Regions from separate parts of the Bradyrhizobium sp. Ken01 genome, predicted to be linked through region 2. Evidence: predicted binding sites of a transcription regulator. Region 2 holds the regulator's gene; the other holds the start of a gene.

Region 1 (4,914 bases), on a different contig from region 2:
TCATTGCGGGACTCCGAAAAAGAAGCCACCGCAACGAAAACGCGAGCCCTTAGACGGAGTCCTTGGCCACCTTCAGCGGCGAGGCCTTCACCGACTTGCTCGCCGGCTTCGCGGCGAACTGCATCGGCTCCTTGGTGAAGGGGTTGACGCCCATGCGGGCTTCGGTCGCCGGCTTGTTCACCACCGACATCTTCACGAAGCCGGGAATGACGAACTCGCCGGACTCGTTGAGCTCCTTGTAGCCGACCGTCGCCATGTACTCGATGACCGACTTCACGTCGTTCTTCGACAGCTGCGTGCCCTCGGCAATTGCATCGATCAACTGAGTCTTGGTCATCTTCGCCATGTCTGAATTTCCTTCTGTGCGCGCGAGCAGGCTTTGCTCAGGACGCGGTCCAACCGCGCAACGCGCTTCTGATTCATGCCAACTTTCATGAAGTGACGGGGCTTAGAACCCATCGACGCCCAAAACGCAAGCAGGGGGTTCGGCGGGAGCGGCGGACGCCCGGGCAAAGATGCCGCAGCTTGCGCCGTTTCCGCGTTGAACCATTTTCTCCCTGAGGCGTCTAACTCTTTGAAGTCCCCAAGCTTCACCCCCATCAGAGAGCCCCGCTTCCCCCAGGCGGGGCTTTCGCCTTTTCCGGGGGACCCGGCCGCGCAATGCCGATCAGGCTGGCCCCCAGGTCGACGCCTGGGGCCGCACGGGTGACCGTCACAAGGCAGGTTCTCTTTTCCGGTCATCTCCTGCATAATGCGGCATGGCAAAAACAAAAGTGACCTTCAAAACCGTCCGCATTGCAGACAACGACTGGAAAATCCTGGCGGATTACCCGGACAGCGAACAGCGCGAAATCAAGGGCTTTACCAGCAAGGCAGATGCCGACGACTGGATCAACGGCGACCGCAAGATCGCGTGGCTCCGCTCCCAGGGATACGCCAAGTAAAGCGCGCATAAGTCACGCGCGCATCGTGTGACGCCCTTAGGGGTATGAGGCGCGCTTCGTCCCTCCCCGTTCCAGACGTTCTTTCCGTGCCGGCGCATTGCCGAGCAGGCGGCAACGCTCGCTTGTCTATCGCCTCGCGAGGGCGCCTGGTCGATAAACCTGTGACCGGGCATGCGCCGTTGAGACTTCGGTAACCTAACGCCTCCAAGCTCCTCTCAGTATCGTTGCGTTGGAGTAACCCACAGTGCTGGATTTTAACGAGCTGCGTGAACTCGCGGCTGATGTTCGCGTGTTCGTCGAAATTGCCGAAGACAAGGCCGAAGCGCTTCGCGCCGTCATCACCGCCTATGACGTGGTGCTCGCAATCTTCCCGACCGGAGAGGGCATGGGCCTTCACGTCATCAAGGGCGGCGAGATCCTGGACAGGATCTCGAAATCACGAACCCATACGAGCTACAGCCACACGGCCATTGCGGTTCCCGACCTGGAGCATGCGGAGGTGCTCAAGCACCTGACGGGCCCGGCCGACCAGCGGCTTGCGGCTTAGAGCGTTTTCAAGTTCGCGCGAAGAAAACGCGTCACAACAATCTGGAACGGTTCTGAGTCGATCAGAACCGAAAGTACCCTCATTGCAGACGAGAATTTTTGCACTCCGGAACGCCCTGTTTTAGGAACACGGTTTCTGCACTCCCGTTGGGCCACACAACCAACCAGGAGTTTGAGATGAAGAAGCTCATCATTGCGACTGCCGCCCTGGGCCTCATGTGCGGCTCCGCCTTTGCGCAGAACCAGACCGGCCCTGCCCCGCAGTCCGACAACATGCAGAAGCCCGGCATGACCAACACGGACAAGGGCACGATGAGCAGCGGCACGACCGGCATGAGCCATGACGGCATGAGCAAGGGCGGAACGGTGAGGCCCGACGCCTCCGGCCAGGGTGGCTCCGGCCCCGGCAGCGACCAGGGCGGCACCAGGACCCGCAGCAACATGAAGTAAGCCGGTTTCCTTGTACGGCCGGCTTCCCGGCCGCGTCGCTTCCACAAGCGGCGCGGCCATTTCATGACAAGGGTCTTTTTGGAACCTGCCGCGAATGCACTCCTCACAATCGTGCGCGCACCGGAACGGTCAGCTCTCGCCGCGAGTTGCCCCATCTCCAGCAAGGGAGATCGTCATGAGCGTTGAAGGCAAAGTGAAGGAAGGCGCCGGGTTCATCAAAGAAGAGATGAACGAACACGGCAAGTCCCCCGAGAGCCAGAAGAAGGCTCAGGAAGGTCGAGACCTGCGCAACGAAGGCCGGATCGAAGACGGCAAGCCGCCGAAGACGACCAAGCCGGGTACCGGTCACTAGGGCATTTTCGCGTGGACTGAATATCGGTTCGCGATAATTCTCCGGCCTGATTTTCGAGAACCGCCTCCGGCAATGTCGGGGGCGGTTTGTCGATACACGCGCCATCGCGTGCAAGGCTATCGATGTCAAGGCTATCGATATCAAGGCTATCGCATATGCAGAAACATTTGGCTGAAGCTCGACTGCGACCATCCTTCGAGATGCCCGCCTGCGGCGGGCCCTCAGTATGAGGGATGAGTATGCGGCAGCATTTCAACGCAGATGGATGCAGCCAAGCCTCATCTGGGCAGGTGGGCACCTTGCCGCGTCATGGGCGAGCCACGAACAAACAAGGAACAAAAAGCACAAGCCGGCATTGAACCTGAAAAGGAGAGATCGCCATGACTAACAATAAGATGGCTGACAAGACAGCTGACAACCCACGGACAACACACAAAAGGATCCGAAGGATTGGGTCTCCGGCGACGACCCGATGACCGGCGCCCAGGAATCCTACCTCAAGACCCTCGCCGAGCAGGCGCACAAGCCCCTCCCCGAGGAGAATCTGACCAAGGCAGAGGCGTCAGAGCTGATCGACACGATGCGGCAGAAGGCCGGGCTCGAGAAGTAGAGAGCTTCAGCATTTCGAAACTTGGGATTGACGGGGCGGCGGCCGACAGGAAGGCCGCCGATCGCTTTCGCGGAGCGCCAATTCGGACCAATCATCGACGGCGAGCGCGGTCCTGTAACGCAGGCTCGCGACCAGGCGGCTAATCGCTTCCGACGACCCTGACAGCGAGCTCAGCGACCGCACGACGGCCGGCCGCGACGAGGCCGTCGATTTCGCGTGTCTCGTGCTTGGCGCAGTGGATGATCCGTTCGGCGACATACCGGCGCGCGGCGTAGGCGTCCATCACCTCAGGCATCATCTCGCTGACGCGCTCCAGCGCCCTGTCCATCTGCGACAGCGTTCGTGCGTTGAACTCTTCCAGAAGCAACATCAACAGTCCTCAATCTCATCAAGATTACTTGTTGGGCGACGGACGCCGAAAGGCATGCACCCCGCGCGCCCTGCGAGATGGGAGAGCCTGACTCCACCAATGTCCGAAGTGCCGCCGATACCGAGAGAGGTTGCAGACGTTCGGCCGACGCGGCATTCACAAACGTTAAGCGCGATGCGTTTCGTTGGGCACGGGCGGTGTCAGTGCACTGTCCCGCAAGGGGAGCCATCGGTGTTCGCGAAGAGCACTGCGATCAGGCAGCCAACTGCGCGTCACCGTAATTCGTAATTCCCGACGGATAGGCCAATATCGGACATCACGGTCATTGCCAGATCACTTCCGTACATCGCGGATTGCCAGCTTGACCACTGTAACGAGGACGAAGGCGGGCGCCCCGTAAACGACGGCATTCACGGCCCAAGTGATGGCGACGCCCAGGAACACGGAGCTGCCGACCGCTCCCCAGAAAAGGTAAGCTGCGGATATACCCGGCATCTCCCATGCCATCACAGCGATGGAATAGTCGGTGAGCTGCTCCATGACGAGCAGCACCGTCGAGACGACCGCCCCGATTGCCAGTGCGATGATGACACCCGATTTCATTGTCTTCAAAGCCCCAACAGTCCCATCACGATCGGAATCATAAAAAAGGCTGCGAGGCCGAGGAGGCCTCCTACGGCAACCTTCACCCAACGCCGTTGGATTTTCGGCTCGAGCCATGTCGCCACTTTGACCCAGAGCGCATACGCCCATCCAGCAACAATTGAGCGGAGAAGTGCGAACAGAAGCTCGCCTAGAATATTGGCCATGGCGGTTAGTCGCGTCATGTCCGCGAGGAGTTCATCTGGCGAGGCCTTATTCAGCGCCGTTGGCATTAAGGACCATGCCTTTGCGTCGGATGGTGGCAGTCGTGCGCTAGCCGTAAAAAGACGATGCTTGAGGCAAATGTGTTGGATCAGCCCGCGCCTTGGGCTGCGCAACCGAATAGCCTCTTGGCTTAGCAACCCAGAATTGCCATCGTCCACTTTTGAGGTAAATGATGGACCAGAAATCATTCACGCATACAGTTATCGACGATGTTGTGGCTTGCGAAAAACGGATGCGTGCCAATGACACGCAAGGCAATCGACGGGATTACATCCGAGCGGTCTTTGCCGCTATCGAGGGTCTAAATTGGCGGCTTAAGCTGAGCATCCTCGAACAGAGCCGGCTGCATTCCGTCTTATCACCCCACGAGCACGCAGCGATGCTGGAAGAGACTTACAGCATAGATGAGCAAGGCAACGTTTCGGCTAGCGATACAAACACTCCGGTCGCATTATGCTACTCACCGTCATCATCAATCTCCATCGAATTACCCACCCCACGTCCTGTGCGGCTCACAAATGAGGCTTGATGAAATAATCATAGACATAGCTCGCAACGATCGACGAACCGACGCCGAATGCAAATGCCAGCACGCGATCCGTCCAGATACCTATGCGGGTTGGAAGTCTCAACACGACGCGCACAGATTCGGAGTCTAGTGCAGCAATCCCCTTGATAGTATTCAACCGCGTGCTCACACTCTGCCGCTGGGCTTCGGCACTCCTTATTTGAGAGTTGAGTAAAGCAAGATCCCTTTTGTTTGCCTCTGCAATCA
Region 2 (4,914 bases):
CTACCTGCTGCTGTCGGGCGCGGAGGTCGCGACGCAAAGATCGTTCTTCATGACGGCGGTGGTGCTGATCGCGGTGATGGTCGATCGCCGCGCCATCACCTTCCGCACGCTTGCTGTGGCTGCGCTGATCGTGCTGGCGGTCGCGCCGGAAGCGCTGGTGCATCCGAGTTTTCAGATGTCGTTTGCGGCAACCCTCGGCCTGGTGGCGCTGGTGCAGATCGGCATGCCGAATTTGTTTGCCTCGCCGGACCATTCGGCGACCGCGCGCATTGCGATGTGGGGCGGCCGCGAGATCGCGATGCTGTTCATGGCTTCGCTGATTGCGGGACTTGCGACCACACCCTACGCCGCTTTCCACTTCCACCGTGTCACGCCGTTCGGCGTGCTCGCCAATCTCGGCGCGATGCCGGTAGTCTCGGCGCTGGTGATGCCGGCGGGACTGTTGGGGCTGCTTGCTGCTCCGTTCGGGCTGGACAGCGTGTTCTGGTGGCTGATGGGGATCGGCATCGACTGGATGGTCGCGGTCTCGCGCTGGGTCGCGGCCTTGCCGGGCGCGGTCGGCCGCATCCCGGCGTTCGGAATCGCGCCGCTGATCGCGGCGAGCCTGGGAATCATCGTGCTGGGCTTGTTGCGGACGCCGCTACGCTGGTCCGGCGCCCTGGTGCTGCTGGCAGCGATCCTCTGGGGACTGTCGGCGCGGCAGCCCGACATCCTGATTGCCGGGGATGGCGCGAGCGTCGCCGTGCGGGGCAAGGACGGATATCTGCACCTGATCAGGACGAACAAGGACAGCTTTCTGCTCAAGGAATGGCTCGCTGCCGACGCCGATCCCCGCGATGCGGGCAGAGCCTCGCTGGCCGATGGCGTGTCCTGTGACGAATCCGGCTGCGTGACGCCACTGGCCGACGGGAGGCTGGTCGCGCTGGCACTCCGCGCCGACGCTCTCGCGGACGATTGCAGTCGGGCCGCGCTGGTGGTGACGACACGTCCCGCGCCGCCCGATTGCGCCGCGATGGTGGTCGATCGGCAGCGGCTCGCCAGCCAGAGCGCGCTGGCGCTGACGCAGCGTGGCGACGGTTTTGCGGTTCAGGCGGTGAGGGCGAGAGGCACGAGCCGCCCCTGGTTGCCGGCCGGCGCCGGCGAGGGTGATTTCGACGGCAGCCTCGCGCCGAAGACGACCGCGTCCCGCATCAAGGACGCAACGCCGGCGGAGACGGACTTGCAGGCCGACGATTGATCTGATGGTGCGGAGCAACGCAGTGGATCGGTGCGTCCGCTCGGATTCGCTGGGCGCAAACTACACCATCTCGCCGGCCACGGCCGGCGATGGCGATTCAATCCTGACCTCCGACCTCGTAGCCGGAGGGCGGCTGTTTCAGCCGATCGGCAGGTGCGTGACGGTCGGCTGCCTGCTGTCGGCGATGATCTGCGCCTTGTGCTCGCGCTCGGTGACCGACTGGGTCACCGGCAGTTGCAGCACGGTCGCTCGCTGGCCTTCGACGAGCTGCGTCACCAGGACATATTTGCCGTCGGGGAATTCGATCGCGTCGTGATGGCGGTCGGGGACGTGCGGATCGATTTTGCCGAACTTGCCCACGCGGGAATTGATGGTGCGCGTCCAGATCCAGCGATTGTCGTAGCGGACGTCGTCGGCGAAGGCGAGCTCCGTTCCCGGCAGCAGGCAGACGGCAACGGATGGATCGGCTGCGGAGGCGAAGCCGCGCGTCGAGGTGCCGCGGAAGCTTGTCGTGACGATCGTCTCGCCGACTTCGGCGGGGCGCGACGCGACGGCATGTAGGCTGTAGTCACACATCGGGTGCTCCTCATGCTGGGATAGCAACCCGCGTCTCTTATCGAGGCGCAGGCCTCCATCAGAGTGGAAGCACGAAAGCTCTGCTTGGTTGTGGGCAAATCTGCGGCTGGCTTCCGCAAGCCGCGATCACATTATCTTTCCCGAATCCAATAGGAACAAAGCTCGCCGCGATGCATTCGGGAGGCGCGTGCGCGAATATTGCCGGCTGGTTGCAATGGTTGCTCGATCGCATGCCGTTGCGGACTTGACCGCTGGCCGCCGTTTCCTCGAGCCGCGAAGCGGTGCCGCTTCGTCGGCGTCGCGAGGAGCCAGCGCCGGAGGAGGGGCCGGATAGTCTGTGCAGAACCAGAAAGACCATCCAGCCGGAGCGGATGATGATCCGCTCCAATCTCCGACCGGCGATGCCGATCGGAAGCGCGCAAGGCGCCAAGTACTTCGGGTATGAAGCACTTCCGGCATGAAGTACTTCCGTTATCAGTACTTCCGGTAAAGCCCGATCAGCTTGCCCTGAATCTTCACCCGGTTGGGCGGCAGGATGCGGACCTCATAGGCTGCGTTGGCGGGCTCGAGCGCGATCGAGGCGCCGCGACGGCGGAAGCGCTTCAGCGTCGCTTCCTCGTCGTCGATCAGCGCCACCACGATGTCGCCGGTATCAGCGCTCTCGTTGCGCTGGATCAGCGCCATGTCGCCGTCGAGGATCCCGGCCTCGACCATGGAATCACCGCGTACTTCGAGCGCGTAATGCTCGCCCGAGCCGAGCATGTCAGGCGGTACGCTGATGGTATGGCTGCGGGTCTGCAATGCCTCGATCGGCGTGCCGGCCGCGATGCGGCCCATCACCGGCACCGCCACGGGACGTTCGCCCTCGTCAGCGGGCAGGCTGGAGCCCGCACGCACCTTGCCGAGATTGCCCTCGATGACGCTCGGCGTGAAGCCGCGGCGGCTGCCGGCGGCTGCCTGGAGCTCCGGCAGCTTGATGACTTCAATCGCACGGGCGCGGTTGGGCAGGCGTCGGATGAAGCCACGCTCCTCGAGCGCCGTGATCAGGCGATGGATGCCCGACTTCGAGCGCAGGTCGAGCGCATCCTTCATCTCGTCGAAGGAGGGCGGCACGCCGCTTTCCTTCAGACGTTCACTGATGAACCGCAGAAGCTCGTATTGTTTGCGCGTTAACATCTCGACCAAAGTCCCCCGGTTGATGTCGTCCGATTCCGAGACGCTGAATTCGGCCATAAGCCGCTACATGCTCGAAACAAATCATGAACGGACACTATATGTTCGATACATGTTCCGCAACTGCTTAATTTACCGTGAACGGAGCAAAGTTCGCGGAACGCGCATTGCCGGACGCTCAGACGGGGAGCCGCAACACTTCGCAAGCCGTGCCGGCTTCGGCCTTCGGCGCGAACGGTGCGCGCACGAGAAGTACCTGTGCTGCAGCGAGATTCGCAAGCAGCGAAGAGTCCTGATGATTGACGGGAAGAACGACGCGTGTGCCATCGTCACGCTCCTCCAGATGCGCGCGCAGATAGTCCTCGCGCTGGTCGTTGGCGCCGACGTCGCGGCCGAGCACGGCGCGTTCACGGCGGTGGTGAATCACCGAACGGCCAGACAGGACGCGAATCAGCGGCACCATGAACAGGAAAGCGCACACATAGGACGACACGGGATTGCCCGGCAGGCCGATCACACCCATTGCGCCGAGCCGTCCGTGCATCATCGGCTTGCCTGGCCGCATCGCGATCTTCCAGAACGCTATCGCGATGCCTTCGTCCCGCAGCGCCTGCTGGACCAGATCGTGGTCGCCGACCGATGCGCCGCCGGTCGTGATCAGGACGTCGGCGCCGCTCTCACGGGCGCTGCGGATGCCGGCGGTGGTCGCCTCCAGCGTGTCGGCGGCAATACCGAGGTCGATGGTCTCGGCGCCCTCGCTGCGGGCGAGCGCGTGCAGGGCGTAGCCGTTGGAATAGACGATCTGGCCGTGGCCGGGCGTGGTGCCCGGCATCACCAGCTCGTCGCCCGTGGCGAGAATCGCGACTTTCGGACGCCTGAAAACGGCAAGGTGCGGATGATTCATGCCGGCGGCGAGCGCGAGGTCGCGCTCGGTGAGACGGCTTCCCTTGCGCAGGAGCACGTCGCCCTCGCGGAAATCGATACCGGCTGGGCGGATGTGCCGTCCGGCGATCGCGGCTTCCTTGATCGTGATACGTTTGCCGGCGACAACAGTGTCTTCCTGGATCACGACGGCATCCGCGCCACCGGGAATGACGCCGCCGGTGAAGATCCGTACGGCCTCGCCGGCGCCGACCCTCCCGGCGAACGGTCGGCCCGCCGCGACTTCGCCGATGACGGTGAGCTCCGAATCGATCGTCGCGGCGTCGGCCGCCCGCACCGCGTAACCGTCCATCGCCGACATCGCCTGCGGCGGCTGCGTGCGCCGCGCCGCGACGTCACGCGCGAGCACGCGATGGTAGGCCTCGTCGAGGGAAATCATTTCTTCCGGCAGTGGCTCTGCATCCGCCAGCACCGCGGCGAGCGCGTCGGAAACCGGCATCAAGGCCACGGCGAAAACTCCTGCTCGGCACGTTCGGGCGAATGTTCCGCAAGTCTTCTAGCCGAGCGCGGGCGCAGAGGCAAAAACGGGGGCAGTCATCCCGCCGCTTCGCATCGTTCCGGAAGCCGGGATCAAGCGCGTCGCGGCATGATCCGAAGAACGTGAGAGATCGGCAGGAAAGTGGTCATCGAAGCCACGAAATCACCGGCTTGCATCGATCAGCTGCCTGCCTGCCCGGATGTTACGTCGGGCGCCTTGGATCCCTTATCCTTGTCGGGCAACGGATCGGCCTGGGATTTCAGGTCGGCGGCCTTGCTCACAAGCTTGGCGGAAAGATCCGAATCTGAAGTTGTCCTGGCGAATTCAAGAAGAAGAGAGGCCTGCTTGGTGAGGTAGGTCTTGCCCAACACGATGATGCATCCGTCCGTAGAAGTCCCAGCGGACTCTAAGAGTCCGGAAGGCGGTATTCCGTTCCGGGAACTCTGTACAAAAATGCACAAAGTGATCGGGTTCCTCAATTTTTTCAAAATTGTTCCCGTCGGGTTTC

Evidence for each region. Region 2 encodes LexA, which represses DNA repair genes until DNA is damaged. Its sites were predicted from a motif close to TGTTCNNNNTGTGTTCNG; they were not measured.
Region 1: AC0L3S_RS03520 (DUF3072 domain-containing protein) is a predicted target of LexA. The motif match lies at 2,613-2,630, and genes of this name have one in related genera.

Annotation. Positions count from the first base shown of each region.
Region 1 covers NZ_JBVVPC010000002.1:306,731-311,644, reverse strand. Annotated here, with positions in the region: gene AC0L3S_RS03545 (HU family DNA-binding protein) at 50-346, opposite strand; gene AC0L3S_RS03540 (hypothetical protein) at 759-944, shown strand; gene AC0L3S_RS03535 (hypothetical protein) at 1,189-1,491, shown strand; gene AC0L3S_RS03530 (hypothetical protein) at 1,668-1,940, shown strand; gene AC0L3S_RS03525 (hypothetical protein) at 2,116-2,292, shown strand; gene AC0L3S_RS03520 (DUF3072 domain-containing protein) at 2,765-2,902, shown strand; gene AC0L3S_RS03515 (hypothetical protein) at 3,042-3,272, opposite strand; gene AC0L3S_RS03510 (hypothetical protein) at 3,606-3,875, opposite strand; gene AC0L3S_RS03505 (hypothetical protein) at 3,881-4,147, opposite strand; gene AC0L3S_RS03500 (hypothetical protein) at 4,652-4,914, opposite strand, start outside.
Region 2 covers NZ_JBVVPC010000036.1:44,678-49,591, reverse strand. Annotated here, with positions in the region: gene AC0L3S_RS28515 (ComEC/Rec2 family competence protein) at 1-1,237, shown strand, start outside; gene AC0L3S_RS28510 (hypothetical protein) at 1,376-1,813, opposite strand; gene lexA (transcriptional repressor LexA) at 2,288-2,989, opposite strand; gene AC0L3S_RS28500 (molybdopterin molybdotransferase MoeA) at 3,165-4,376, opposite strand; gene AC0L3S_RS28495 (hypothetical protein) at 4,586-4,777, opposite strand.